DNA from 4 places in the Haloleucobacter ellipsoideus genome. Region 4 is predicted to be linked to each of the others. Evidence: riboswitches for the same ligand, from Rfam matches in the RefSeq annotation. Region 4 holds a riboswitch; each other region holds the start of a gene.
What was found. Region 4 has a riboswitch for cobalamin ahead of metE (5-methyltetrahydropteroyltriglutamate--homocysteine S-methyltransferase). Riboswitches for the same ligand answer to the same signal wherever they lie in the genome.
Positions count from the first base shown of each region.

Region 1: linked by a shared signal. The riboswitch ahead of ACT6QG_RS11040 (TonB-dependent receptor plug domain-containing protein) and the one ahead of metE (5-methyltetrahydropteroyltriglutamate--homocysteine S-methyltransferase) in region 4 are both predicted to bind cobalamin.
Region 2: linked by a shared signal. The riboswitch ahead of cobW (cobalamin biosynthesis protein CobW) and the one ahead of metE (5-methyltetrahydropteroyltriglutamate--homocysteine S-methyltransferase) in region 4 are both predicted to bind cobalamin.
Region 3: linked by a shared signal. The riboswitch ahead of ACT6QG_RS03695 (ribonucleoside-diphosphate reductase subunit alpha) and the one ahead of metE (5-methyltetrahydropteroyltriglutamate--homocysteine S-methyltransferase) in region 4 are both predicted to bind cobalamin.

Region 1 is NZ_JBQWAR010000019.1:193,853-201,074, forward strand. It holds gene ACT6QG_RS11010 (Na+/H+ antiporter) at 1-1,486, opposite strand, end outside; gene coaD (pantetheine-phosphate adenylyltransferase) at 1,820-2,341, shown strand; gene ACT6QG_RS11020 (peptidylprolyl isomerase) at 2,384-2,950, shown strand; gene ACT6QG_RS11025 (peptidylprolyl isomerase) at 3,115-3,570, shown strand; gene ACT6QG_RS11030 (proteasome-type protease) at 3,622-4,428, opposite strand; gene ACT6QG_RS11035 (enoyl-CoA hydratase) at 4,602-5,402, shown strand; cobalamin riboswitch at 5,525-5,733, shown strand; gene ACT6QG_RS11040 (TonB-dependent receptor plug domain-containing protein) at 5,858-7,222, shown strand, end outside.
Region 2 is NZ_JBQWAR010000015.1:11,436-18,657, reverse strand. It holds gene cobN (cobaltochelatase subunit CobN) at 1-683, opposite strand, end outside; gene cobW (cobalamin biosynthesis protein CobW) at 953-1,987, opposite strand; cobalamin riboswitch at 2,169-2,353, opposite strand; gene cobO (cob(I)yrinic acid a,c-diamide adenosyltransferase) at 2,448-3,068, shown strand; gene ACT6QG_RS03620 (cobyric acid synthase) at 3,068-4,537, shown strand; gene cobF (precorrin-6A synthase (deacetylating)) at 4,537-5,319, shown strand; gene ACT6QG_RS03610 (DUF485 domain-containing protein) at 5,838-6,146, shown strand; gene ACT6QG_RS03605 (cation acetate symporter) at 6,143-7,222, shown strand, end outside.
Region 3 is NZ_JBQWAR010000015.1:31,066-38,287, reverse strand. It holds gene ACT6QG_RS03710 (transporter substrate-binding protein) at 1-451, opposite strand, end outside; gene ACT6QG_RS03705 (carbonic anhydrase) at 794-1,411, shown strand; gene mgtE (magnesium transporter) at 1,541-2,917, shown strand; cobalamin riboswitch at 3,306-3,484, shown strand; gene ACT6QG_RS03695 (ribonucleoside-diphosphate reductase subunit alpha) at 3,585-6,464, shown strand; gene ACT6QG_RS03690 (ribonucleotide-diphosphate reductase subunit beta) at 6,487-7,222, shown strand, end outside.
Region 4 is NZ_JBQWAR010000014.1:145,180-152,401, reverse strand. It holds gene ACT6QG_RS03355 (LysR family transcriptional regulator) at 1-123, shown strand, start outside; gene ACT6QG_RS03350 (MerR family transcriptional regulator) at 316-693, shown strand; gene ACT6QG_RS03345 (MFS transporter) at 716-1,918, shown strand; gene ACT6QG_RS03340 (hypothetical protein) at 2,031-2,621, shown strand; tRNA gene ACT6QG_RS03335 (tRNA-Arg) at 2,710-2,786, opposite strand; gene metE (5-methyltetrahydropteroyltriglutamate--homocysteine S-methyltransferase) at 2,965-5,316, opposite strand; cobalamin riboswitch at 5,436-5,629, opposite strand; gene ACT6QG_RS03325 (short-chain fatty acyl-CoA regulator family protein) at 5,700-7,112, opposite strand.

The DNA of each region.
Region 1 (7,222 bases), on a different contig from region 4:
TACGCTCGGAAGCGCGATAGCGGTCCGCATCCTCGCCGGAACCGGAACGGCCACTGACACGCTGGCGGTAGAGATCCATCACCCGCGCGCCGATCTCGGCATAAAGGTCCGCATCGTGGCGGCCTTCGCTGAGGGCATGCTGGGCCTGCTCGATGGCGCTGATGGCGGCTTGCGCTGCGGCGACACGGGCATGCTCCTCTTCCTTCAGCCCGGTTTCCACCTGCGGCAATTGCAGCCCCTTCAGCAGGAAAGGCAGGCCGATGCTGGCGGTGATGAGCGACAGGATGATCACGCCCGCGGCCAGGAAGATGGCCAGATCACGCACCGGGAACAGTGAGCCGTCATCCATGAAGAGCGGCAGGGAGAGCACGCCGGCAAGGGTCACGGTCCCGCGCACGCCGGCGATGGAGATGACCAGCAGCAGCCGCCAGTTGGTCTTCACCGCGCCATTGCTGGCGCGCGACATGGTCAGCCGCATGGATACCCATGTCCACACCAGCCGCAGCAGGACCAGCGCAATATTGATGGCGAACACATAGATGATCAGCCACAGCGGATTATGCTGGCCGGCCTCGCGCAGGGCGAACGTCGCCCCCTCCACGATGCGGGGCAACTGTTCCCCCAGCAGCACGAAGATGACACCATTGGCCACGAACCCCACTGTGTCCCACACCGTGCTGCGGCGCACCCGTGCGGTGGCGACGATCTGGCCGCCCAGCTCCGCGTAACTCATGGTGATGCCGGCTGCCACCGCGGCAAGAATACCCGAACCGCCCAGATGTTCCGCGGCAAGATAGGCTCCGAAGGGAATGAGAAGGCTGATCAGCACTTCCGAGCCGCCTTCAGAACCGAACCGGCGGTTCATCTGCTGCTTGACATAGGTTGTCGCCAGCGTGGTGGTCACGCCCACACTCACACCGCACACCACCAGCCAGACAAAGGTGCCCATCGCATCCAGCAGCGAGAAGGCGCCCGTCAACACCGCCGTCACGGCAAAGCTCATGCAGACGAGGCCGGAGGCATCATTCAGAAGCGCCTCCCCGGACAGCACGTTCATCAGTCGGCGCGGAACCGTCACGCGCTCGGAAATCGCCGACACGGCGATCGGGTCCGTGGGCGAGAGAATTGCCGCCAGCGCGAAACCGACCGCCAGCGGCATGGCCGGAATCATCCAGTGCACGAAATAGCCGACCCCGACCACGGTAAAGACCACAAGTCCCAGCGCCATGGACAAGATCATCGACTTGTCCTTCAGCAGCCCCTGCTTGGGAATATGCCAGGCATCCAGAAACAGCAGCGGCGGCAGGAAGAGCAGGAAGAAAATATCCGGGTGCAACTCAACCGCCAGATCCGCCCCCAGGGCAATGACCGCGCCCAGGGCGATCTGCACAAGCGGAATCGGCACCCCGATGGGGAGAGCACGGGTGAGCCAGCCACTGAGAACGACAGCAAGCAGCAGAACGAGGGCAGTCGTGATCGTTTCCATGATGGTACCCGATGGGGGAAAGCGTCAGGCAGGGCAAGACTAAAATGGTGGAATGGAGGAAAGCGCGTGAAATGCCGCTAAATGATCCTCACGGCGATAATGCGATCAGCATGGCCTTCCTATATGAGATTCGCATTCCCAAAAGCGGATGGCCTGATTCACCGGCATATATTTGTGGCTAGCATCCTCAGCCCCGTATCCTGCTCATCCCTGCGATAAATCGCCGGAACAGGCCTGTCCGGCCCGGCCGGTCATCATGAATATGCCTGAAGCCGGTGAGGGCGTGCACTTGGCCGTTGCATCCCGCCCCTGTCCCCGCTACCCCTTTTGGGCATGAGCGACACCGCATTCCGCACCGCGATCTATGGCGGCTCCTTCGATCCGCTGACCAACGGGCACCTTGATGTCGTGCGTTCCGCCTGTCGCATGGCGGACCGGCTGGTGCTTGCGGTTGGCATCCATCCCGGCAAGACGCCCCTGTTCACGGCCGAAGAGCGCCTCTCCATGCTGATGGATGTGTGCGGCCCCATTGCCCGGGCGGAACACACCCGCCTTGAAGCCATCACCTTCAACGGGCTCATCATCGATACCGCCCGCGAGATTGGTGCCACCCTGCTGATCCGCGGCCTGCGCGACGGCACGGATCTGGATTATGAAATGCAGATGGCCGGCATGAATGGTGCCATGGCTCCCGCCATCCAGACCGTTTTTTTGCCGGCCTCCCCCATGGTGCGCCCCATCACCGCCACGCTGGTCCGGCAGATAGCCGGTATGGGCGGAGATGTTTCCGCCTTCGTGCCAGCCCCCGTACTGGCACGGTTGAAAGCCAAGTTCGCGCGGCAAGACGCGACATAACCTGCATTCCCTCCGCCAGAGGGCCATTCCGAGGAGACCTTCATGATGCGCGTACTCGGCCGCCTGTGTGCCGGCCTGCTGCTGGCTCTGGCCTTTGCCCTGCCCGCCGCAGCGCAGGGCAAGCCCGATCCGCAGAACACCATCTATCTGGATACCAACAAGGGCCGTGTCGTCATCGCCCTTCGCCCGGATATCGCCCCCCAGCATGCCGAGCGGATCAAGACCCTGGCGCGCGAGGGTTATTATGACAATGTGCCGTTCCACCGCGTGATTGACGGCTTCATGGCCCAGACCGGTGATGGCCAGTATGGCAATGGCACCGGCGGCTCCAAATATGCCGATCTGCCGGCCGAGTTCTCCAACGTGCCGTTCAAGCGCGGCGTGGTGGGCATGGCCCGCTCGTCTTCGCCCAACAGCGCCAACTCCCAGTTCTTCATCATGCTTGATGAAACCCCCAGCCTGAACGGTCAGTACACCGTCATCGGGGAAGTGGTGTCCGGCATGGAGAATGTGGACAAGATCAAGAAGGGTTCCGCCGCGCAGAATGGCTCGGTGGCGAACCCGGACCGCATCGTGAAGATGCAGGTGGCGGCCGACGCCAAGAAGTGAGCCCCGCAGCCGGAAAGCCTGCCTTCATGAAAGCGCAGGCTTTCCGCCGCTAAAGGCTGTTTCCACCTGTCTTGCGCATCAAGGTCCCGGGATCTGCGCGACGATGGCTTTACCAAAACCGGGCGGACAGGATGCCGCCCCTACACATGCTTAAGGATTTCGACATGAGTGAGGAAGTGCTCGTTCTGGAGACCACCAAGGGCCCGGTCACCATCGCATTCCGCCCGGATGTCGCGCCCGGCCACGTGGCGCGCATCAAGGAGCTGGTGGCTGACGGCTTCTATAATGGTGTGCCGTTTCACCGCGTGATCGAGGGCTTCATGGCCCAGACCGGCGACCCGACCGGCACCGGCATGGGCGGCTCCGGCAAGAAGCTGAAGGCCGAGTTCAACGCCGTTCCCCACAAGCGCGGCACCGTTTCCATGGCCCGCGCCCAGAACCCTGATTCCGGCGACAGCCAGTTCTTCATCTGCTTTGCCGATGCCCGCTTCCTGGATGGCCAGTACACCGTGTGGGGCGAGGTCGTTTCCGGCATGGAAAATGTGGACCAGATCAAGCGTGGCGAGCCCGTGAAGGACCCGGACCAGATCATCTCCGCCAAGCTCCAGCCCAAGGCCTGAGTCTGCCGCACACCATATGGAAAGGGCGCCTTCCGGCGCCCTTTTTCTTTCCTACTCGCCCCCGGCGCCCTCATCCCACCCGACAGCCGCACCGGACACGACCGTCGGACGGATCTGCTTGAGATAGGGCGGGCGCGGAATGGAACTGTGCGCCGCCCGCAGCGCCGCGCCCCAGCGTTCCCGCAAATCATGGAAATAGGGATCACCTGCCTCTATGCGGTGGATCAGCTCCGCCTGCAGCTTGTCGTCATAAGCCACCAGCACATCCAGCGGCAGCCCCACGCCCAGATTGGAGCGCATGGTCGAATCCATGGAGATGAGCGCAATCTTCAGGGCATCGGCGAGCGGCATGTCATAATGCACCGCCCGGTCGAGGATCGGCTTGCCATATTTGTGCTCGCCAATCTGGAAGAAGGGCGTATCCGGCGTGCATTCAATGAAGTTGCCCGCGCTGTAAACCATGAACAGGCGCGAGGGCCCACCCAGAATCTGCCCGCCGACCAGGAATGACACCTCGAAATTGATGCCGCCGCTCTCTTCCTTCAGGGCACCGTTCACCCGGTTCACATGGCGGATGGCCTCGCCAACCAGCCGCGCGGCCTGAAACATGCTGTGGCAATCGCGCAACTGGTGGGTCTCACCTCCCTCTTCCGAGGGGAACCCCTCCCGCAGGAGGCTGATGACAGACTGGCTGACGGAAAGATTGCCCGCGGTCGCAAGGCCGATGACATGATGGCCCGGCTCCTCGAAAACATGGAGCTTGCGGAAGGTGGAGATATTGTCCAGCCCCGCATTGGTGCGGGTATCTGCCAAAAGCACGAGCCCTTCACGCACCAGTAATCCGCAGCAATATGTCATCACAAGGCCCTCATGACGGGAGATGATTATAACGAGGACAAACTGTATCCTGCAATGCGCACATGCAGCGGCTTCACGGTGCGGTGCAATCTTTCCTTTACACAGGGCTGGCACTACTGGCCCATATAAGAAGAATCGCTGCCACTCTCCTGTCAGCGTTCAGAGGAGGCTCCATGTCCAAGACACCGGAAACGCAGTCCCAGAGTGAAGATATCGTTCTTGTCGAGCGGGAGGGCCGGGTCGCGATTGTCCGTCTCAATCGTCCCAAGGCGCTGAACGCCCTCAACCTTGCCGTGATGACAGAGATGAGCAAGGTCATCACCGCTCTCGACAGCGATGTGGATGTGGGCGCGATTGTCATCACCGGCTCGGAAAAGGCGTTTGCGGCCGGGGCGGACATCAAGGAAATGGCCGAGCGCAGCTCCGTGGAAATGCTTCTGGCGGACTGGTTCGCCGGCTGGGATGCCGTGGGGCGCTGCCGCACGCCTCTGATTGCCGCCGTTTCCGGCTTTGCCCTTGGCGGCGGCTGCGAGCTGGCCATGATGTGCGATCTCATCATTGCTTCCGAGACGGCGCGTTTCGGCCAGCCGGAAATCAAGCTTGGCGTCATTCCCGGCATGGGCGGCTCCCAGCGCCTCACCAAGGCCATCGGCAAATACAAGGCCATGGACCTTGTGCTGACCGGGCGCATGATCGATGCCCATGAGGCAGAGCGCGCCGGCCTCGTCTCGCGCGTTGTGCCCGCCGAGCGCCATATGGAAGAGGTGCTTGAAACCGCCCGCACCATCGCCAATTTCGGCAAGCCTTCGCTCATTTCCGCAAAGGAAGCGGTGAATCGGGCGCTGGAACTGGGCCTGAACGAGGGTATTCTGTTCGAGCGCCGCACATTCCACGCCCTGTTTTCCACAGAGGACCAGAAGGAAGGCATGCGCGCCTTCACCGAAAAGCGCGCTGCAACCTTCAAGCATCGCTGATCTGGCTGCCCATCAGGGCATGCAGGCTTGAAGAAACTGCAACCGGATTGCCCTTTCGTGGCAATCCGGCAACAGTTGTTGCATATGAACCATAGATGCATTGACGCATCAGCAGCACCTCGCCTAATTTCCGCCATGACGGTGTCCTTCCCGCAAGGATGAAAAGGGAATGCAGTGCGATTCGCCTTCTGGCGCATCCAATCTGCAGCTGCCCCCGCAACTGTGAGCGGCGCTTCGTTTTTCACACAGCCACTGGGCATGGGATGCCTGGGAAGGCGAAAAACGAGAATGAGCTGCAAGCCAGGAAACCTGCCGTCGAGTCGTGGTCACACGCGAGCCTGTCAGGCGGGGTTCCCTGATGGTGGAAGAACGTGCTGTGGTCGATGCTCCGGCGGCCAGGCAGGCATTCCTCTCTCGCGGTGACGTGTCCACAAGGCGTCCCGCCAGAGGTCTTCATGCCGGTCTTCCAGTCTCTTTTTTCCCTTCAGCCCTATCGCGCGCGCCGTGGCAACGCGCTGATGTGCGCCAGTCTGCTCGCCCTCGTGGCAGCCGCGCCCGCACTCGTGCAGCCCGCCCTGGCCCAATCTGCGCCGCAGACTGAGGAAGAGAGCACCCAGACCTCATCCTCCGAGGCGATCAACCTGCCGGATGTGGTGGTCAGCGCCACCCTCATTCCCACGCCCGAGAGCCATGTGGCGAGCTCCGTCACGGTCATCACCCAGCAGGAAATCCAACGGCAGCAGTGGCGCAGCCTCCCCGATGCGCTTCAGACAACGCCCGGCCTGAACGTGGTGCAGACCGGTGGCCCCGGCGGCCAGACCTCCGTCTTCATCCGCGGCACGGATTCCGGCCAGGTGAAGATCATGATGGACGGGATCGACCTTGGCGATCCCTCCAGCACGAACGGGGCGTTCAATCTCGGCAACATGTTCACCAATGACCTCGCCCGCATCGAAGTGCTGCGCGGTCCGCAGAGCGGCCTTTACGGCTCCGATGCGATTGGTGGTGTGATTGCCATGACCACCGCACGCGGCCAGGGGCCGGGCACCATCTCCGGCTTCATGGAAGGTGGCTCGATGCGCACCTTCAACCAGGGCGCGACCCTGAACGGCGCGGTGGACCGCTTCTCGTACAACCTGAATTTCGGGCATTTCAAAAGCAGCGCCATCAAGGTCACGCCGGATTATGTGCTTTCTCCCGGCGTTCCGGCTTATGACAATGCCAATGACAACTGGACCCTCTCCGGCCGCTTCGATTTCGACCTGACCGACAATCTGACGCTGAACTATACCGCGCGCTATATCGACACCCGCCTGAACTTCACCACCTCGACCTCCGTGCCCGAGGGTGTGGGCTTTGCCCATGGCAAGTTCTTCATCAACAAGGGTGAAGGCATCTGGAAGGCGCTGGATGACAAGCTGATCAGCACGTTCGGCATTTCCTCCACCAATTATTCACGTGACAATTCCGGCTACTACAACGATTACGATTATGATGGTGACCGCCAGACCTACTACTGGCGTTCCAACTATAATTTCATGCCGGGTCAGAACCTTCTCGTTGGTGTGGAGCGCAAGAACGAGAAGATGACGAACACGCCGGACGGGCCGTGGGGCATCAGCACCGGTGATACGGTCGGCTATGCCGAGCTGCAGTCCTCCTTCTGGGAGCGCCTGTTCGTGGCCGCCAATATTCGCTATGACAGCGATGACGATTATGGCGATCACACCACCTGGCGTATCGCCCCTGCCCTGCTCATTCCGGAAACCGGCACCAAGCTGAAGTTCACCTATGGCACGGGCTTCAAGGCGCCCTCGCTG
Region 2 (7,222 bases), on a different contig from region 4:
AGCGGCGCCGTCTCTCCGGCAAGGATCGCGGAGCGATAGGCGAGAATGAGGGCGCGCGGGCACGATGTGGTGCCTTCCGCGGCGGGCAGGGGGCAGATGCCGCGGGCGGCATCCCACTGGAACAGTTTCGGCGCGGGCTGCGGCGACGGCACCGGGACCGGAAGGCCCAGAATGTCGCGGGCCACCAGCCGCAGCACAATCTCCATATTCTGCACCCCGCCCGCGCGGAAACAGGCCGCAAGCCTTGCGCGCAGTTCCGGCGGCACCGTGTCATGGGCGGCAAGGCGCGGGTCCTCGCGCTCGTCACCCGGCAGAATGCACAGTGCAATACCGCGTGCGCGGCACAGGGCGCTGAGTGTTTCCACCCCGTAGCGCCAGTAGTCCAGCCCGCCCAGACAGCGCACCACCACCGCCTTAGCCGCGGAAATGGTCTTTTCCGCATGGAAATCCACCGAAAGCGGATGGCGCAGCTTCTTCAGGCTGGCAAGGCGCAGGGTGGGCGGGGCGTGCAGTGCACCGGCGGGGGGCATGGGCGCGCGCGTCATGGCAAGATGGGCCATGGCAAGGGCGGAAAGGTCGCTGTCCGCGAAGGAGAGCACCACCACGTCACCGGGGGGCTGGTCAAGATCAATGGCCGCTTCGCCATCATCCAGGCTGACAGTGCTGACCGGCAGAAGATGCATGATCGTCTATCCTGCGGCTTCGGTCGTGCGGGTGCGGGGCCGGCTGGCCCCATGCGCCTGCAGGCCGCGTGTATGCCTGCGCCCCGCGCAGGACTGCCGCCTCCGCAAACTGATCGCCCCTGCCTGCCTGTTTCTCACCGTGCACCTGAATTGCGGCCGGATGACCGGATGATGTTTTCTGGCCCATCCACATGACCAGACCCTGTCGGGCGGAGGGGGCAGGCGGCGCATGCATGGCTGCCTGCCACCCCTTCTGCTGCCCGGCCCGTTCAGCCCGCCAAAGCGCGCGCCACGGCATCCTTGTCGAAGTCCTTCAGGCCGATCACCACCAGCCGGCCCTCGCGTGCCTCACCCGCCGCCCATGGACGGTCGAAATGGTGGGAAATGCGCCGCCCCACGCCCTGCACCACCAGCCGCATGGGCTTGCCGGCGACAGGCACGAAGCCCTTGATGCGCAGTACGCCATCCGCCTCGGCCGCGCGCGCCACGCGGGCCGCCAGCTCTTCGGGCGAGGCGGCCTCGGCCACCGGCAGGGCGATGCTTTCAAAGTCATCATGATCATGCGGCTCCTCGCCGTCATGATGGGTCTTGCGGGCGTCGAGATCATTCTCCACGGCGGCATTGAGGCCGAGCAGAAGGGCCGGCTCCACCACGCCATGGGCGGTTTCCACGATCTTCACCGCGCGCGGCAGATGCCCGGAAATCTCCGCCCTGGCCTGCGCCTTGCCGGCGGCATCCATCAGGTCCGCCTTGTTGAGAAGGATGAGATCGGCGCACAGGATCTGGTCCTCGAACACCTCCTCCAGCGGGTTGTCATGATCCACCGCCTGATCCTGCGCGCGCTGTGCGGCGAGGGCTTGCGGGTCATCGGCAAAGAAGCCGGCGGCAACGGCCGGGCCATCCACCACCGCGATCACCCCATCCACCGTCACGCGCGAGCGGATCTGCGGCCAGTTGAACGCCTGCACCAGCGGCTTGGGCAAGGCGAGGCCGGAGGTTTCGATGAGGATATGGTCGGGCGGGTTGTCCGAGCCCAGAAGCTGGTCCAGCGCGGGCACAAAGTCATCCGCCACGGTGCAGCAGATGCAGCCATTGGGCAGCTCCACCACCCGGCCCTCATCGCAGCCCTCTATGCCGCAGCCTTCGAGAAACGCGCCATCGAAGCCGACATCGCCAAACTCGTTCACCAGCACGGCGATGCGCGCGCCATTGGCCTGTTCCAGCACATGACGCACCAGCGTGGTCTTGCCCGCCCCGAGAAAGCCGGTGACGATGGTGCAGGGGACTTTGGCAAGGGTGCTCATGAGCGCGCCTCCACGCACATGGTCTCTACAGCGTGCACATGCGCACCGGGGGCGCTACAGGCGTGTGAAAGGCGCGACATCATCTGCTCCGTCAGGCTCCGGCAGGCGCCGGTCAACTTCCACGGACGGAGCGGACATTCGTCCGGCACAGCGCCAGCCGCCACCCCGGCGGATGGGCCCATGGAAGCAGGGCATGACGGCAGGTCTCCTGGCTTGCGGCATATCCTTTGCGCGCCTTCCCGGGCCTGCGCCCAGTGGCCGGTTGCGCAAGGCAGGGCCGCCTACAGTTGCGGGGGCAGCCGCGGCTTTTCCACCGCATTCCCTTTTCACCTCGAACTTCGAGGCACCGTCGCTTATAGGGTTAAAGGGCGGCGCTGCGCTGCGCAAGCGTGCGGCATGCCGCAGAGCCAGACCTGTGCACGTCCTCCCGCCTTTTCAGTGCCATTTGCAGGAGAGCCCCATGGACAACCCTGGACAGGATGAGCGCGAAGCCGAGCGCTACCGCGAGAAGATGAGGAAGCGCAAGGAGGTGCAGGACAGGGAGGTGGCGGAAAAGACCATCGAGAAGGGTCTCCTTATGGTCCATACCGGGCCGGGCAAGGGCAAGTCCACCGCCGCCATGGGGCTGCTGCTGCGCGCGCTGGGCCATGGCTGGAAGGTGGGCATCGTCCAGTTCATCAAGGGGGCGTGGGAAACCGGCGAGCGCACCGCCTTCGAACGGTTCGGCCCGCAGATCCGCTGGTACACCATGGGCGAGGGCTTCACCTGGGAAACGCAGGACAAGGCCCGCGACATCGCCGCCGCCGAGGCCGCCTTCGCAAAGGCGCGCGAGCTGATGGATGATCCCGGGATCCGCCTCCTCGTGCTCGACGAGCTGAACATCGCCCTGCGCTATGATTATCTGCCGCTGGATGAGGTGCTTTGCGCCCTCACCAGCCGCCGGCCGGACCTGACCATCGTGGTGACGGGGCGCAACGCCAGGCCGGAACTGGTCGAGGCGGCGGATCTGGTGACGGAAATGGGGCTGGTGAAGCATCATTTCAAAGCCGGGGTGAAGGCGCAGAAGGGCATAGAATTCTGATGGCGCGCGCCCTCATGGTGCAGGGCACCGGTTCCAATGTGGGCAAGTCGCTGCTGGTGGCGGGGCTGTGCCGGGTGTTCATGCGGCAGGGGCTGAGGGTGCGGCCGTTCAAGCCGCAGAACATGTCCAACAATGCCGCCGTCACGGCGGACGGGGGCGAGATCGGCCGGGCGCAGGCCCTTCAGGCGCGGGCGGCAGGAGTGGCGCCCAGCGTGCACATGAACCCGGTTCTGCTGAAGCCCCAGAGCGATATCGGCGCGCAGATCGTGGTGCAGGGCAGGGTGTTCGGCACCGCCCGCGCGCGGGAGTATCAGGGCCTGAAGCCCCGGCTGATGGCGGCAGTGCAGGAAAGCTTCGCGCATCTGGGAGCCGAGGCCGATCTGGTGCTGGTGGAAGGGGCCGGTTCAGCAGCGGAGGTGAATCTGCGCGCCGCGGATATCGCCAATATGGGCTTTGCCCGCGCCACCGGCACGCCCGTCATTCTGGTGGGCGATATTGATCGCGGCGGGGTGATCGCCGCGCTGGTGGGCACAAAGGCGGTCATCGATCCGCAGGATGCGCGGATGATCCGCGGTTTCATCGTCAACCGCTTCCGGGGAGATCCGGCGCTGTTTTCCGCAGGAATGGACATCATTGCCGAGCGCACGGGCTGGACCGCGCTGGGGCTGGTGCCCCATTTCGATGAGGCCCGCCGCCTGCCGGCAGAAGATGCGCTGGGGCTTGCCAGTTCGCCCCGCAGGCCCGGAAAGCCCCTCATCGTGGTGCCGGTGACGCCGCGCCTGTCCAATTTCGATGATCTTGATCCGCTGCGCGAGGAGGAGGGGGTGGAGGTGCGCTTCATTTCCCCCGGCACGCCCCTGCCGGCGGATGCGGCGCTGATCCTGCTGGCCGGCTCCAAGGCGACCATCGATGACCTTCTGTTTGTGAAGTCCGAGGGCTGGGACATCGACATCAAGGCCCATCTGCGGCGCGGTGGCCGGGTGATGGGCCTGTGCGGCGGCTACCAGATGCTGGGGCGTTTCATTGATGACAGTGCCGGGCTGGAAGGCCCGCCGCGCCGCGTGGAGGGGCTGGGCCTGCTCGATGTGGAAACGCGCATGGAGACAACCAAGCGGCTGGCCCTGGCCCGGGGGCTTCTGGTGCAGAATGATGTGCCGGTCGAGGGCTATGAAATGCATATGGGAGTGACCACCGGGCCGGATACCGCCCGGCCCTTCGCCCTGCTGGAGGGAGGGCGGACAGATGGCGCGCGCTCTGCCGGCGGGCAGGTGAGCGGCACCTATCTGCACGGGCTGTTCGCCGGCGCGGCCCTGCGGCGCCATGTGCTGGCGCAGCTTGGCGCGCAGGCTTCGGCCTTTTCCCATGAGGCGATGGTGGATGCGGTTCTGGACCGCTTCGCCGACCATCTGGAAGCCCATCTGGATTGTGCGGCGCTGCTGCATCTGGCCGATGCGGGAAAGGGAATGTGATGCGCAGGATTCTGGTCATCGGCATCGGCACCGGAAACCCGGCCCATGTGACCATGGAGGCGGTGGAGGCGCTCAATCAGGCGCAGGTGTTCTTCATTCCGCGCAAGGGCCCGCAGAAGGAGACGCTGGCCCATGTGCGCGAGGACATCTGCAAGCGGTATATCCGCCATGATGCCTACCGCTTCGTGGATGTGGACATTCCCGCCCGCGCGCCCAACCCTTCCGATTACACCGCCACCGTGGCCGACTGGCATGCCCGCATAGAGGAGGCCTATGCCGGTGCCTTCCTGCGGGAACTGGCGGAGGACGGGTGCGGGGCCATGCTGGTGTGGGGTGACCCGGCCTTCTATGACAGCACGCTGCGCATTCTCGACCGGATGCAGGCGCGCGGTTCGGTCATGTTCGAGCATGAGGTGATCGCCGGCATTTCCAGCGTGCAGATGCTGGCCGCCCGCCATCGCATCGCGCTCAACCGGATCGGCGAGCCGGTGCTGCTGACCACGGGCCGCAAGCTGCGGGATGGCTTTCCCGCCGATGCCGACAGCGTGGTGGTGATGCTGGATGGGGAGCAGACCTTCAGCCGGATCGATCCACAGGGCCTTGAAATCTATTGGGGGGCCTATCTGGGCATGGAGGAGGAGATCCTCATGCACGGCCCCCTGGACCTGCTGGCCGCGCGCATCTGCACCGCGCGGGAGGAGGCGCGCCGGCGCCATGGATGGATCATGGATATCTATCTGCTGCGCCGTATCCCCGCCGGGATGGCTGATCGGGCATTTTGATCCGGCCCGCATTCGGCTGCACCCGGTGACCGATCTTTTTCCGCCTGTCCTGCTCCCGCAATGGGGCGGGCGGCTTCCCTGAAGCGGAAATCAGGGTGAATTCAGATATGTAACCTTGCTTCTGTTTCTGAAGAAGGTTGGCCAATATCTTTTGGTATTTTCGGTCATCTTCGAAAATCATGGTTAATATGGACTGAATGCCATGATCTGGTGCAGTTAATATTTTATTTTATATTCCATAATTGATTGTATCTGTAAAAATTATACCTCTCAGGAAGGGCGCAAGCGCCCCATTTCGCTGGGGAATGGCGGGAAAAAACGTCATCCGCGCATCGCGCTTTCCGGCAGGCATGAATCCGCAGCTTTAGTCTATATCGCCAAAAGTACGGTATGCGCTGTGCGCAGGTCTGCTAATACTTGAGATCTTGGCAGACTGCCGGCCGGAGGGGCTGGGTGGCTGCGGTTCAATAGAAAAAAGAACACACGTCTGGAAAACCGGGCGATCTAGGGAGCATCAGATGGAAACATCACTGGTCGAGAAAATCTCGGCAAACCCTGATTATCAATTGTTGAAATCAAAGCGCTCAAGTTTTGGATGGATCCTGACGATTCTCATGCTGATCGTCTATTACGGGTTCATCCTGCTGGTGGCCTTCAACAAGGAGTTCCTCTCCACCCGTATCGGTGATGGGGTGATGACTTACGGTATCCCGATCGGCTTCGGCGTGATCCTGTTCACCATCATCATCACGGGCATCTATGTGCAGCGCGCCAACAGCGAGTACGACGCCCTTTCCGAGAAGATCAAGCGGGAGGTTCTCAAGTGAAGACCGCTCAGAAGCTTTTCGGGCTGGCCTCGGTTCTCGCCGCCGCCACCCTCGTGCCGTCCCTCGTTCATGCCGCTGGCGGCGACCTTGGTGTCGCTGAAAAGCAGGCGACGAACTGGACCGCCATCATCATGTTCGGCGTGTTCGTGCTGGCCACGCTGTATATCACCAAATGGGCGGCGGGCCGCACCAAGTCGGCGGCGGACTTCTACACCGCCGGCGGTGGCATCACCGGCTTCCAGAACGGGCTGGCGATCGCGGGCGACTATATGTCCGCCGCATCCTTCCTGGGTATTTCCGCTGCCGTTATGGCGTCCGGCTTCGATGGCCTGATCTACTCGATCGGCTTCCTTGTCGGCTGGCCGATCGTGACCTTCCTGATGGCGGAACGCCTGCGCAACCTTGGCAAGTTCACCTTTGCCGACGTGGCCGCCTTCCGCTTCGCCCAGACTCCGGTGCGCGTGTTCGCGGCCTCCGGCACGCTGGTTGTGGTGGCCTTCTACCTCATCGCCCAGATGGTGGGTGCAGGCCAGCTCATCAAGCTGCTGTTCGGTCTCGAATACTGGATCGCGGTGGTGATCGTCGGCGTGCTGATGATCGTCTATGTGCTGTTCGGCGGCATGACCGCCACCACATGGGTGCAGATCATCAAGGCCTGCCTTCTGCTCGGCGGCGCATCGTTCATGGCGTTCATGGTGCTGCTGCACTATGGCTTCAGCCCTGAGCGCCTGTTTGCCGGCGCGGTGCAGGTGAAGGCCAATCTGGCCGCCGAGAAGGGTGCTGATCCCGCGGCCGCTGCGGCCGCCGGCCAGTCCATCATGGGCCCCGGCTCGTTCGTGAAGGACCCGATCTCGGCCATCTCCTTCGGTATGGCCCTGATGTTCGGCACCGCCGGCCTTCCGCACATCCTGATGCGCTTCTTCACCGTGCCTTCCGCGAAGGAAGCGCGCAAGTCGGTGATGTGGGCCACGGGCTGGATCGGCTACTTCTACCTGCTCACCTTCATCATCGGCTTTGGCGCCATCACCTTCGTGCTGACCAATCCGCAGTTCCTTGAGCCCGGTGGCGGTCTCATC
Region 3 (7,222 bases), on a different contig from region 4:
TCGGGGGGCTGTCATCGCCACTGGTGGGGGCGGAATCGAACAGCAGGGCATTGGAGCCGGCAAAGAGCTTCTGCACGTCCGGTCCGCTCTCGTCCAGATTCGCGCTGAAGATGACGGAGACATGATCCCGGTTGAGCAGTTCCTGCGCCGCCTCGGCCTGTGCCTGTGGCAGGCTGGTGGGGGAGACGGCCACCGCCTCGAGCTTGCGTTCGAGCAGGCCGCCCTTGCGGTTCTGCTCCTCGATCAGCATCACGATGATGTCCTTCAGCATCGCGGCATTGCCGGTGGTGTCGAGAGCAGGCTCAAGAATGCCGATACGGATGGGCGTCTTCTTCTTCGCATTCGCCGTGGCCGGCGCCGCAACGAGAAGAGCCGCTCCTGCCGCCGCGACCACCAGCAGGGTGGCCAGAAGCCCCAGTTTGCCACGTGTCCATCTGTGCACCTTACTCATGCCTCATCTCTTTCTGGTGCCACCCGGGCAAGGCAAGCCATAGGCGCAGGCGCCGCTCTCCGGGCTTCAGGGATGTTCATTGTGTGCTGTCGGCTATGGCAGCGGGGTGCTTTTCACATGGCTGGATTAAGGAATTTCACCCTGCCGGCCGTTTCCCGGCCGGACTGGTGCATTTTTGCATCGCTCCTGCCGAAGCTTGTGTCCTTCATGCTGCGCCGGGCGGCCAAATAATCCTGCTCCGGCAAAAAAGATCCTGCCGCGCCGGAAAGTGTCTTGACGAAAGCGTCCGCCCGACATTCGGTGCGCTACCCGATCCGATGCAGGCAGCAGGGAGCAACCCGCGTGGACGAACTGATCTCCGGTTACAAAAGGTTCCGTGAAATTGCGTGGCCCGAACGCAAGCAGGTTTTCGAGCAGCTCGCCGCCAGGGGGCAGAAGCCGGAAACACTGGTCATTGCCTGTTCGGACAGCCGCGTTGACCCGCAGATGATCTTCAATGCCGGCCCCGGCGAGATGTTCATCGTGCGCAACGTCGCCAATCTGGTGCCCCCCTTCGGCCCGGATGCGAACCATCACGGTACCTCGGCCGCGATCGAGTTTGCCGTGCGGGTGCTGAAGGTGAAGAATATCGTGGTGATGGGCCATGCCCAGTGCGGCGGTGTGAGCGCGCTGCTGGATGGCGCCCCTCCCGGTGCACGGGACTTCGTGCCCGGATGGATGGAGATTGCCGAACCGGCGCGTGAACGTGCTATGGCTTCCAATCTGCCTCCGGCCGAACGCCAGCGCTTCTGTGAACAGTGCTGCGTCCAGCTTTCCCTCGAGAACCTTCATTCCTTCCCCTGGATCGCCGAACGTGTGAAGGCCGGAGACCTGACCCTGAACGGGGCATATTTCGGTGTGGCAACCGGCCAGCTCGAACTGCTGGGCGCCGATGGCCGCTTCCAGTGTGTGCCGATCTGAGGACATTGATTTAATTCTGTCATGGCCCTGAGAGATATGATCTCGGATCATGTCTGCCGGGCTCGCTTATGCCCGGCCTGAACGCGGTTGGGGGCTGGGCGCGTGCGCTCCCGCGAGAGAGGTGGTTGCATGTCGGTTGTGAATGATCCCAGGAAGGTGGTGGATGCAGTGAACACTGCCATTGGCGCGCCCATGGCGCATGAGCATGTCGCGGACATCGTTGAGTTGCTCAATGAGAAGAGCAATGAGGATGTCATCGAGATCATTACACGCATGCCGCTGGAATGGGCTGTGGAGGTCTTCGACCAGCCCCAGTTCCAGGATGCGAGCGAGATTCTGGCCACCCTCCCGCAGGACAAGGCCATCGCCCTGCTGGAAGGCATGTCCGCCGACCGCGCGGTGGATGTGCTGCGCTGGGTGGAGGAGGATGACCGGGCCCGCCTGCATCAGGGTCTTTCGCCCGAGACCCGCGCCTCTGTCGATCATCTCATGTCCTATGCCGAGGGTACGGCAGGCTCGATGATGACCACCGAGTTCGTGAGCGTGCCCTCTACCTGGACCGTGCAGCAGACCATCGAGCATATCCGCAGGGTCGAGCGCTCGCGCGAGACGGTCTATGCCATCTATGTGCTGAACCCCTCCACGCACCGCCTCGAGAACATGGTGACCCTGCGCCGGCTGATCGCGGCCGAGCCGGACGACAATGTGCTTGTCGCCTCTCTCTCGCATCCGGTCATCACCCTCACGCCGGCGATGACGCGCGAGGATGTGGCCCGCGTCATCTCCAAATATGACGTGCTGGCCCTGCCGGTGGTGGACAGCACCAATCATGTGCTGGGCATCATCACGGTGGATGACGTCATCGACGCCATGATCGAGGAGCAGACCGAGGACGTGCAGCGCATGGGCGGCATGGAAGCGATCGACATGCCCTATTTCGAGATCTCCTTCGCGCACATGATCAAGAAGCGCGCCGGCTGGCTGTGCGTGCTGTTCCTTGCGGAAATGCTCACCGCCTCGGCCATGCAGGTGTTCGAGGACGAGCTGGAGAAGGCCATCGTGCTGGCCCTGTTCATCCCGCTGGTGATGAGCTCGGGCGGCAATTCCGGCTCCCAGGCCACCTCCCTCATCATCCGCGCCCTGGCGCTGCGGGAGGTGACGCTGAAGGACTGGTGGCGCGTGGCGCTGCGTGAATTGCCGACAGGTATCGTGCTGGGCGCCATTCTCGGCATGATCGGTATTGTCCGCATCGCGGTGTGGCAGGGCATCGGCTTCTTCGATTATGGCGAGCACTGGGTGATTCTGGCCGTCACCATCGGCGTGGCGCTGGTCGGCATCGTGACGTTCGGCTCCATCACCGGCTCGCTGCTGCCGTTCATCATCAAGCGCGTGGGGTTCGATCCGGCCTCCGCCTCGGCGCCCTTTGTCGCCACGCTGGTCGATGTGACCGGTATCGTCATCTATTTCTCGGTGGCCTGGCTGCTGCTGTCCGGCACCATCCTGTAATGGTGCGGCACCGGGTGCAGCCGGCCCGCTGAGCGGGTGGAACAGGAGCCGCGCATGGAAACATGCGCGGCCTTTTCATGTTCCGGTTGTGCGGCGCGCGCCCTGCACCCGGAGGAAAGCCGGGCAACGATTCGAGGGGCCGGCGGGCCCTGCCAAGCCTCTGATGAAATGCGATGCGCCTGTCTTTTCAGTCTGTTGCCTTCAGCGGGGCGGGGCTTGTCCACATAATCCCCCGTTTTTCAAAAGTCGGCAGAATGTGATCCGCGAGACATTCCTTTTGCGGTGCACTCGCTCTAATGAGTTGATCCACCAGCTTTTTCAAAGCAGCCCTCCAGAAGGGCCGAGCCTGTTGCAGAAACAGCATATTGACTGGAAACCCTGTCAGCCTACTACATGTAGCGGTCACGGTCTCTTTCGAGAGCCAAGAGGGAAGCCGGTGTGAAGCCGGGGCTGCCCCCGCAACTGTAAGCGACGAGCTCTTGCCAACTGGGTCACTGGGAAACCGGGAAGGCCGGCAAAGTGCGCTGACCCGCGAGCCAGGAGACCTGCCGTGACCGGAAAAGAGACCTCGGGCGGGGTGTCCGGCGGGTAAAGTGGAGAAGGGCTGCCCCTCGTCTCCCGTTGCCTGCTGCACCCTCGATTATGGAAATCAGGAAAGCAGGCACACATGTCACTCTCGGCACAGTCAGAACGTCCGTCCATGGTGGGAAGCACGCCGGCCCCGGCTGCCGTCCAGACGTCGCGCAATGCTGAGCCGGGTTATCAGGTGATCCGCCGCAATGGCGCGGTGACGCCGTTCGACCCTTCCAAGATCGGCGTTGCGCTCACCAAGGCGTTTCTGGCGGTGGAAGGCGGCAATGCCGCGGCCTCGCGCCGGGTGCATGACATCGTGGCCGATCTCACCGCGCAGGTGGTGGCCAATCTCACCCGTCGTGTGGATACGGGCCGCACCTTCCATATCGAGGACATTCAGGACCAGGTGGAGCTCGCGCTCATGCGCTCCGAGCACCACAAGGTCGCCCGCGCCTATGTGCTCTATCGCGAGGACCGCGCCCGTGAGCGCGCCGCCGCACTGGCCCAGAAGGCGCAGGTTCAGGCCGTGCCCGAGTTGCAGATGCGTGAGGCCGATGGCACGCTTGTGCCGCTCGACCGTGCCCGCCTTGATACCGTGGTGCGCGAAGCCTGCGCCGGGCTCGATGGCGTCTCGCCCGATCCGGTCCTCACCGAGACGAAGCGCAATCTGTATGACGGCATCACCCGTGACGAGCTGGCGCTGGCGCCCATCCTCGCCGCCCGCACCCTGATCGAGACCGAGCCGAACTACGCCAAGGTTTCCGCCCGCCTGCTGACAGACAAGCTGCGCCGCGAGGCCCTCAGCTTCATTGCCGGCTATGCGGATGAGGCCACACAGGCGCAGATGGACACCCGCTATGGGGAATATTTCCCGGCCTATGTGCAGGCCGGCATCAAGGCCGAGCTGCTGGACCCGGAACTGGGCCGGTTCGATCTGGCCCGCATTTCCGCGGCCCTGAAGCCGGAGCGCGATCTCCAGTTTGACTATCTCGGTCTCCAGACCCTCTATGACCGCTATTTCCTGCATGTCTCGGGCACCCGGTTCGAGCTGCCGCAGGCTTTCTTCATGCGCGTCGCCATGGGCCTCGCCATTCGCGAGATCGACCGCGAGGCGCGGGCCATCGAGTTCTACAATCTGCTGTCGTCCTTCGACTTCATGGCCTCGACGCCGACCCTGTTCAATTCCGGCACGCTGCGCCCGCAGCTCTCCAGCTGCTTCCTCACCACCGTGGCGGATGATCTGGACGGCATCTTCAAGGCCGTGCGCGACAATGCCCTTCTGGCGAAATATTCCGGCGGCCTCGGCAATGACTGGACCCCGGTGCGTGGCCTTGGCGCGCACATCAAGGGCACCAATGGCCAGAGCCAGGGTGTCGTGCCCTTCCTGAAGGTTGCGAACGACACCGCCATCGCCGTCAACCAGGGCGGCAAGCGCAAGGGCGCGGTGTGCGCCTATCTCGAAACCTGGCATGTCGATATCGAGGAGTTCCTCGATCTGCGGAAGAATACCGGCGATGACCGCCGCCGCACCCATGACATGAACACCGCCAACTGGATCCCCGACCTGTTCATGCAGCGCGTGGAAGCCGGCGCCGACTGGACCCTGTTCTCACCCGACGAGGTGCCGGAGCTGCATGACCTCTATGGCAAGCCCTTCAAGGCAGCCTATGAGGCGGCGGAAGCCCGTGCGGCGCGGGGCGAGATCAAGGTGTATCGCACGGTGAAGGCGCTGGACCTGTGGCGGCGCATGCTGACCATGCTGTTCGAGACCGGCCATCCGTGGGTGACCTTCAAGGACCCGTGCAACCTGCGCTCGCCGCAGCAGCATGCCGGTGTGGTGCATTCCTCCAATCTGTGCACCGAGATCACCCTCAACACCAATGCCGATGAAGTGGCGGTGTGCAATCTCGGCTCGGTGAACCTGGCCGCCCATATCGGCCCCAATGGGCTGGATTTCGAGCGGCTGAAGCGCACGGTTGGCACCGCCATGCGGATGCTCGACAATGTCATCGACATCAATTTCTACACCATTCCCGAGGCGCGCCGCTCGAACCTGCGTCACCGTCCGGTGGGGCTGGGGCTGATGGGCCATCAGGATGCGCTGGAAAAGCTGCGCCTGCCGACGGCCAGCGAAGATGCGGTGGCGTTTGCCGATGTCTCGATGGAAGCCATCAGCTATTTCGCCATTTCCGCCTCGGTGGATCTGGCGGCCGAGCGCGGGCGCTATGCCTCGTTCGAGGGCTCGCTGTGGTCCAGGGGCATTTTGCCGATCGACAGCCTCGAACTGCTCTCCGATGCCCGTGACGGGGATGTGGAACTGGACCGCACCCAGCGCCTCGACTGGGAGAGCCTGCGCGCGCGGGTGACATCCATCGGCATGCGCAATTCCAATGTGCTGGCCATTGCTCCCACCGCCACCATCTCCAACATTGTCGGCGTGTCCCAGTCCATCGAGCCGGCCTACAGCCAGCTTTATGTGAAGGCCAACATGTCGGGCGACTTCACCGTGGTGAACGCCAATCTGGTGCATGACCTGAAGGCGCGCGGCCTGTGGGACGAGGTGATGATCTCCGATCTGAAATATTATGACGGCATGGTCAGCGCTATTGATCGTGTGCCGGAGGATCTCAAGGCGCTCTATGCCACCGCCTTCGAGATTGCGCCGGAATGGCTGATCCGCGCCGCCGCCCGCCGGCAGAAATGGATCGATCAGGCCCAGTCGCTCAATCTCTATATCGACCAGCCTTCCGGGCGGAAGCTGCATGAGGCCTATCTGTATGCGTGGCGGCAGGGGCTGAAGACCACCTATTATCTGCGCGCCCGCTCGGCCACCCATGTGGAGAAGTCCACGCTGAAGGGCACGGATGGCCGTCTCAATGCGGTCTCGGCCGCAGCTCCCATTCTGGTGGATGCGCCCATGGCTGCCCCGGCGGCCTGCTCCATCAATGATCCTGATTGTGAAGCCTGCCAGTAAGTGCAGGTGGAGAAGAACAATGATGCTCGACTGGTCTGACACGCCTGTGAAGGCAAACCCCGCCGTCCCGCCCGCGCCCGGCTCCGTCCCGGCGCAGGAGGCGGACTCCACGGGTCTGGGCGAGATTGATCGCTCCGGTGCCCGCGTCACCGTGGATGAGAAGCGCATGATCAATGCGCGCGCCGACGTGAACCAGCTCCTGCCCATGAAATACAAGTGGGCCTGGGAGAAGTATCTGGCCGGCTGTAACAATCACTGGATGCCGACGGAAGTCTCCATGCAGGCGGATATCGCCCTGTGGAAATCCCGCGACGGGCTGACAGAGGACGAGCGGCGCATGCTGAAGCGCAATCTCGGCTTCTTCGCCGCTTCCGAGAGCCTTGTGGCGAACAATATCGTGCTCGCCATCTACAAGCAGATCACCAATCCCGAATGCCGCCAGTATCTGCTGCGCCAGGCTTTCGAGGAGGCGATCCACACCCACACCTTCCAGTATATCGTGGAAAGCCTTGGCCTTGATGAGGGCGAGCTTTTCAACATGTATCGCGAGGTGCCCTCCATTACCGACAAGGCGGCGTGGGCTCTGAAATATACATCAGACCTTGCCGAGGGCACCTTCTCCACCGAGACGGAAGAGGGCGCGCGTTCCTTCCTGCGCGATCTCGTGGCCTTCTATGTCGTGTTCGAGGGCATGTGGTTCTATACCGGCTTTGCGCAGATCCTCTCGCTGGGCCGCCGCAACAAGATGGTGGGCATTG
Region 4 (7,222 bases):
CTCCAACGCGTGCTAGAAGATTGGTCGCCCTATTGGGACGGCTATCATCTCTATTATCCGAGCCGTCGCCAATCCTCCCCAGCTTTCGTCACTCTGGTCGACGCCCTTCGGTATCGTGAATAACCCGCGCGTATGTCGGAAATAAATGAACCAGCCCCCTCGGTGTCGTGGCAGTTGGGAAGGCAGCGGGGGTTGGGATTGTAAGCTTCCAACTCGCCGCCGAATGATGGTAGGCACGGCCATTGACTTAGTGGCCTCGCCAACATAAATCTACACCAAACGTCAGGTTTAGTTAGGTGTAATTTGTCGTCACTTATGCAGATCGGGGAATTGTCGGAGCGGGCTAAGGTCAGCCATCGCACGATCCATTATTACGAGCGGCTTGGGCTGCTGAAGCCCGCCGAGCGCGAGGGCGTCGGCTACCGCTACTATGACGACATTGCGCTCAAGCGGCTGGAGAAGATCGCCGCTTTGAAACGCCTTGGACTTAGCCTCGACGAGATCGCCGCTGTCATCGACCTCTATTTCGAGGATGCGAGCGGCATCAAGGGCAAGGAAAAGGTGCTGGAAATCCTGCAAGCCCAGCTCACCAAGGCCGACGCCCAGCTTCATGAACTGACCGCGTTCAAGCGCGATCTGGAAACCAACATTGCCCGTATGCACGAACTGATCGCGGAAGCGAAACAGGCGTAAGTGCGGGCAAGGACAGGAACGAATGCCTCCTCAATCTACAGCTAACGTCAAGTTACAATCTGAAACTGATCGACTGACTGGCCGCCACGTCGCTCTGCTCGCGCTTCTCATGGCCTGCGGTTTCATTGTGGTCGGCCAGCTCTATGTAACGATCCCAATGGTAGCCGGGATCGCGGCGGCTTTCGGGGTCGATCCGGCGCACGCGGCCCTGATCGGCACGGCTTTCGGCATCGCCTATGCTGCCGGTTTTCTGATCTTCGGCCCCCTATCAGACCGCTACGGCCGGAAGCGGATGATCCTGATCGGCCTAATGGCTACGGCTGTAGCGACGGCTCTGGTCGGACTCGCCCCCAGCTTCGGGCTTCTTCTCGCCGCCCGAGCGGCGCAGGGGCTTGCGGCCTCGATCTTCCCGCCCGTGGCGCTCTCGCTCGTAGCCGAGGATTTACCGCCCCATCATCGCCCGCTGGGCGTATCGCTGATGAGCTTCGCCTTTCTCGGGGCCGCTCCGCTGTCACAACTGTTCGCGGTTCAGACCGGCAGCAGCCTGTCCACCATCATGTTCGAGCTTGCGCCGCTCTATCTGCTCGGCGCAGTCGGCCTCTATCTCGCCGTCGCCGCGAAGAACATCGCGCCGGGCGTCGGGAGTGGCACACGGGGCAATCGTTTCGCTTCTCTCGTTCGCGATCCGGGCATCATCGCTGCATGGGCGGCAGCCGTCACAGTGCTGTTCGGGTTTGTCGCTTTCTACAGCGGGACGCAGATTTTCGGCGCGAATATCGGGGTGGATCTTCAAACCGTCCGCCTTATCGGCTTGCCGCCGCTACTTCTCACCTTCGCGGCTGCGCCCATGATCCGACGCTACGGTGCGCCAGTCACGGCCCGCATCGGCCTTGTCCTCGCAGCACTGGCGATTGGTGTCGGGGCGATCGCCTCGCCAACCGCGATCATAGTGGCGAGCGGTGCCTTGTCTGCCGGAGTGGCTTTTGCGGTGCCGGGCCTGATCGCCACTGTCGCAGGACGCGCGACCAACGCCAATCGCGGCCTTGCGCTCGCCATCTACAGCTTCGCGCTGTTCCTCGGCGCGAGCTTTGCGCCGCCTGTTGCTCAGGCTCTCGCCGGGATCGGGATCGTTCCGCTCTCGCTGGTTCCGGCCGCACTGCTGCTTGCAGCCGTTGTCGGCCTCACCATCGGCATCCGCCGGCCTCACCCCTCCAACCCAAGCTAAAGGAGACTTCGACATGCCTCGCATACGCCCTGCCGTGGTGCTCGCCGCACTCGGCCTTTTCGCTGGCACAGCCGCCAACATCGCGCTCGCAGACTCTACGAAAGGAAATTCCATGACCGTGACAACCACCGCCGCGCAGCCCGCAGCCACTGTCATCAATACATTCATGCCAACTGGCTATCGCGAAGTCGCTCGCCGTGCCGTCAGCGTTGACGGTGAAGGAGCCGAGCTGGTTCGCTACGAGCGCACGGACGGACGCAACGCGGCGCTCGGCGGGGAGCATTTCAGCACCGTGATCGCCGAAAACGGCCGTCTCAAGGGTTTCGCGCGCATTGACCTCGATCTGGTCGGCGGGGAACTGCCTTCGCGTGAGGAAACGCAGGCCATCGCCATGGATTTCCTGCGCGATGCCGCGCCCGACCTTCTGCCGGGAATGAAAATCAGTTGGATCGAGCCGCATGACGAGCCGCTGCGCGTTACTCGCAATGGCCGCACGGAAGACCTGACCCTTACCGGCATGAAGGTGAAGATGCGCAACAGCGCCGATGGCCTTTGGATGTGGGTCATCGTCGGCGCGGACCGAAAGGTCATGGTGTTCGAGCGCGACATTAACTGGATCACGTTCCCCGGCCATCGCGGCACTGAAAAGTGGCTGCACGATTCATGGCTGGTCGAAAAGGGCCACACGCTGCGCGCCTCGTGAGGCGATCATACGGTAACGGGCGCGGAGGGTGGTCGCCGCTTCGAGCGTGGAAACGGCGGCGTTCGGCGTTCATAATTCTGTTCTGAAATGGCGCACCCGGCACGATTCGAACGTGCGGCCTTTGCCTTCGGAGGGCAACGCTCTATCCAGCTGAGCTACGGGTGCAACGGTGCCATGCCTAACCTGACATGCCCATCAAGGTCAACAAGGTTCGATCAGAAAGCGACATTCTCCCCAGATGGCTCTGCCATGCGCCCCCCTTCCTGGCCGCGGACGGGGCCGGAATGCCAGAGTGCCGGAACGGGCGCGGTGGCATGCACCGTGCCCGTTCATGTCGTCACGCTCAGTGCGCGCGGGCGCGGGCGGCCCGGGCGGCGGCCACCATGTTCACCAAAGCGGGGCGCACCTCCTCCCATTTGCGGGTCTTGAGGCCGCAATCCGGATTGATCCAGATCTGCTCGTCCGCCAGCCGCTTGCGGGCAAGAATGATGAGCTCATCCATCTCGTCCACCGTCGGCACACGCGGGGAGTGGATGTCATAGACACCCGGACCGATCTCGTTGGGATATTTGTAGCTGGTGAAAGCCTCCAGCAGCTCCATCTTTGAGCGGGAAGTCTCGATGGAGATCACATCGGCATCCATCGCGCCAATGGCATCGATGATGTCGTTGAACTCCGAGTAGCACATATGGGTGTGGATCTGCGTCTCATCCGCCACGCCGGACGAGCACAGGCGGAACGCCTCCACCGCCCAGTCCAGATAGTGCTTCCACTGCGCGCGCCGCAGCGGCAGACCTTCACGCAGGGCAGCCTCGTCGATCTGGATCATCGCGGCACCCGCCCGTTCCAGATCCTGCACCTCATCGCGAATGGCGAGCGCGATCTGCTTGCACGCCTCGCTGCGCGGCACGTCATCGCGCACGAAAGACCAGTTGAGAATGGTCACCGGCCCGGTCAGCATGCCCTTCATGGGCTTTTGCGTGAGGGACTGGGCATAGCGCCACCATTCCACGGTCATCGGCTTCGGGCGCGCCACATCCCCGAAGAGGATCGGCGGGCGCACATAGCGCGAGCCATAGCTCTGCACCCAGCCATGTCTGGTGAAGGCAAAGCCGGAGAGCTGCTCGCCGAAATACTGCACCATGTCGTTGCGCTCAAACTCGCCATGCACCAGCACATCGAGGCCGATCTCTTCCTGCCATTTCACGGTTCGGGCCGTTTCCTCCCGCAGGAAGGCGGCATAGGCCGCATCGTCCATCTGCCCCCTGGCATGGGCGGAACGCGCCTTGCGCACATCCGCCGTCTGCGGGAAGGAGCCGATGGTGGTGGTGGGGAAAGCCGGCAGGCCAAAGCGCGGGCGCTGCACCTTTGCACGGGCGGCGTAGGAATGCTTGCGGCGCGCCATGTCGGCCGTCACCGCAGCCATGCGCGCTTCCACGGCGGCATTGTGCACCTTGGTGGATGCCTTGCGGGCCGCGGCGGCATCGGCCGAAGCCTCAAGCTGCGCCCTCACACTCTCGCCTTGCCCGGAAAGCGCGGCAGAGAGCACGGCCAGCTCGTCCATCTTCTGGAGCGAGAAAGCCAGCCAGGATTTCACATCCGCATCAAGCGCGGTTTCCTGTTCCAGATCGATCGGCACATGCAGAAGCGAGCAGGAGGGAGCAAGCTGCACATGGTCCGTGCCCCGCTGCGCCACCACCTTCTCCAGCCTGTGCACCAGCGCCGGAAGATTGGCCCGCCACACATTGCGCCCGTCAATCACGCCCAGTGACAGCACCAGACCGAGCGGTGCCTTCGCGGCCACCACATCGAGCTGCTCCGGCGCGCGGGCCAGATCGAGATGCAGGCCGGCCACCGGCAAGGAGAGGGCGGTCTCCAGATTGTCATCCAGCGCGCCGAAATAGGTCGCCAGCATGATCTTCAGATTCGGCAGGGCCAGCGCGATCGCGCCATAGGTCCGGCGCAGCGCTTCACGGGTGGCATCATCCAGATCGAGCACCAGGCAGGGCTCGTCCATCTGCACCCACTGCGCACCGCTGGAGGCCAGACGCCGCAAGATATCGACATAGACCGGCAGCAGGCCGGGCAGCAGGTCCAGCGTGTTGAACCCGGGAGTGCGGGACTTCGCCAGCTTCAGGAAGGTGACGGGGCCCAGCAGCACCGGGCGGGTTTCATGCCCCAGCGCCTTCGCCTCGCGATATTCCTCCACCGGCTTCAGCGCGCCGATCTCGAACCGCTGGCCGGGTTCCAGCTCGGGGACCATATAGTGGTAGTTGGTGTCAAACCACTTGGTCATTTCCTGTGCCGGCACGCCTGCGCCCGCACCTCCATGGGCATGATGGGCATGGCCGCAGCAGGCGTCCTGCGCCTCTGTCCGGGCGCCGCGCGCCATGGCGAAATAGGTTTCCAGCGGCACCTTGCCAGAGCGCCAGCCATAGATCCCGGGCACGGCACCCACCATTACGGAGGTGTCAAGAACCTGATCATAAAGGGAGAAATCGTTGGAGGGGATGACTGTGACGCCACGCGCCTTCTGACGCGCCCAGTTTTCAGCGCGCAGTTTCGCGGCTGTTTCCAGCAATGCAGCCTCACTGGTCTCGCCCGCCCAGTGGCTTTCAAGTGCAACCTTGAGCTCCCGGCGCGGGCCGATACGCGGCGTGCCGAGGGTCGCAACAGGAATGAGAGAAGAAGTCACGGCTCTTGAGCCCTTCTGCTGAGGGCGAGGCCATGGCGGCAGGCATCCGCTTTCCCGCGCGCACGACAGCCGTCGCCTGCCCGCGAAAACAGAAGCGCTCCTCCGGGACACCCCGCCCGAGAACGTATTTTGTCATGGCAGGTCTCCTGGCTCACGGGTCATCGCCTTCATCCAACCTTCCCGGGCACAAGGCCCAGTGGCGTCTTCCGGATGTCAGCTCACCGCTTACAGTTGCGGGGGCAGCGCTGGTTTTCCACCAGCTTCCCTCTTCGCTCCGGGGGCAACCCGGAGAACCACGACCCTTGAACCTTGCGCGCGGCCCGGGGCGCTGTCAAGGCAAATATAAAGACATCTTTATATCGCTATTCAGGTGCGAAATCCTTTCAGTGGGCGGCATAGGGGGTGAAGCCGCTGCGGCTTTCATCCACCACCAGCGCCCGGCCAATGAGCGGGAAGGCGCGCTGGGGGCAGGCGGGGCGCTCGCACACCTTGCAGCCCGCGCCAATCGGCGTTGCAGCCTTGGGATCATCCAGCGCCAGCCCGCGTGAATAGACCAGCCGGCCGGCATGGCGCACATCACAGCCCAGCCCGATGGCGAAGGTCTTTTCCGGCTCCCCGAACCCGCCCGCCTCATGCCGCACGGTCCGGGCGATCCACAGATAGGTCCGCCCGTCCGGCATCTGGGCCATCTGGGTGAGGATACGTCCGGGCTGGGTGAAGGCCTCATACACATTCCACAGCGGGCATGTGCCGCCAACGCGGGAGAAGTGGAAGTCCGTCGCCGACTGGCGCTTGGAAATATTGCCGGCCCGGTCCACGCGGATGAAGAAGAAGGGCACCCCCAGCGCACCCGGCCGCTGCATGGAGCTGAGGCGGTGGCAGATCGTCTCGAAGCCCACGCCGAAACGCCGTCCCAGCCGTTCGATATCGTAGCGCTCGGCCTCGGCCGCCGCCAGAAACGCGCCATAGGGCATCAGCAGCGCACCGGCGAAATAGTTCGCCAGGCCGATCCGCGCCAGGGCATGGGTTTCCGGCGCACCGGATGCCGCTTCAGTCGCCAGTTGCTCAATCAGTTCCCCCTGCTCCAGAAACGCCAGCTGGGTGGCGATCTGGAAGGCGCGCTGGCCGTTTTCGAGCCGGCGCGAGACATGCAGTACCCGCTCGACCGGCCGAAAACGGCGATGGGTCATTTCATCCGGCACCGCCGTGACGCGCACGCCATGGCGCTGTTCCAGATAGAAGGCCAGCCCATCCGCCATTTCCCCCGGCACGAGCCCTGCCGAAAGGGCCAGCGATTCGGCGGCCTCATCCAGCTCCGCGAAATAGTTGTGATGGGCGTAGAAGAAATCGCGCACCTGCTCATAGGGCATGGGTGTGGTCTGGCTGGGCACCCCGCCGGAGCCAAGCCCCAGCTTGCCGGCCATGGCATCCGCCCGGTCCACCGCATGCCGCCAGCGCCGGTGCAGCGCCACGATGGAGCGCCCAAGCGCGGGCATGGAGGCCGCCACCTCCTTCAGTTCGGCAAGGCTCACTTTTTCGCCGTTCGCAGGGTCTGCGAAGACCTCCCGCAAATCGGCCACGAGCCGGCCCTCATCCCCCTCCGAGAAGAGCTGCACATCCACGCCGAAGATCTCGTTGATCTTCAGCAGCACCGGCACGGTGAGCGGCCGCTGGTTCTTCTCGATCTGGTTGAGATAGCTGGGCGACAGGCCGAGCGCCTGGGCCAGCGCCACCTGGGTCAGCCCCTTTTCTTCCCGCAGCCTTTTCAGCCGCACACCGACAAATGTTTTCTTCATGGAAATTCGCAGAATTCGCAAAACTGAGGATTATCACTCGCAAACACTCGCATTTTCAGTCATTCCCCGAAAATTTTCTCGCGAATATTGTGAGGATCAGACGCCGATCG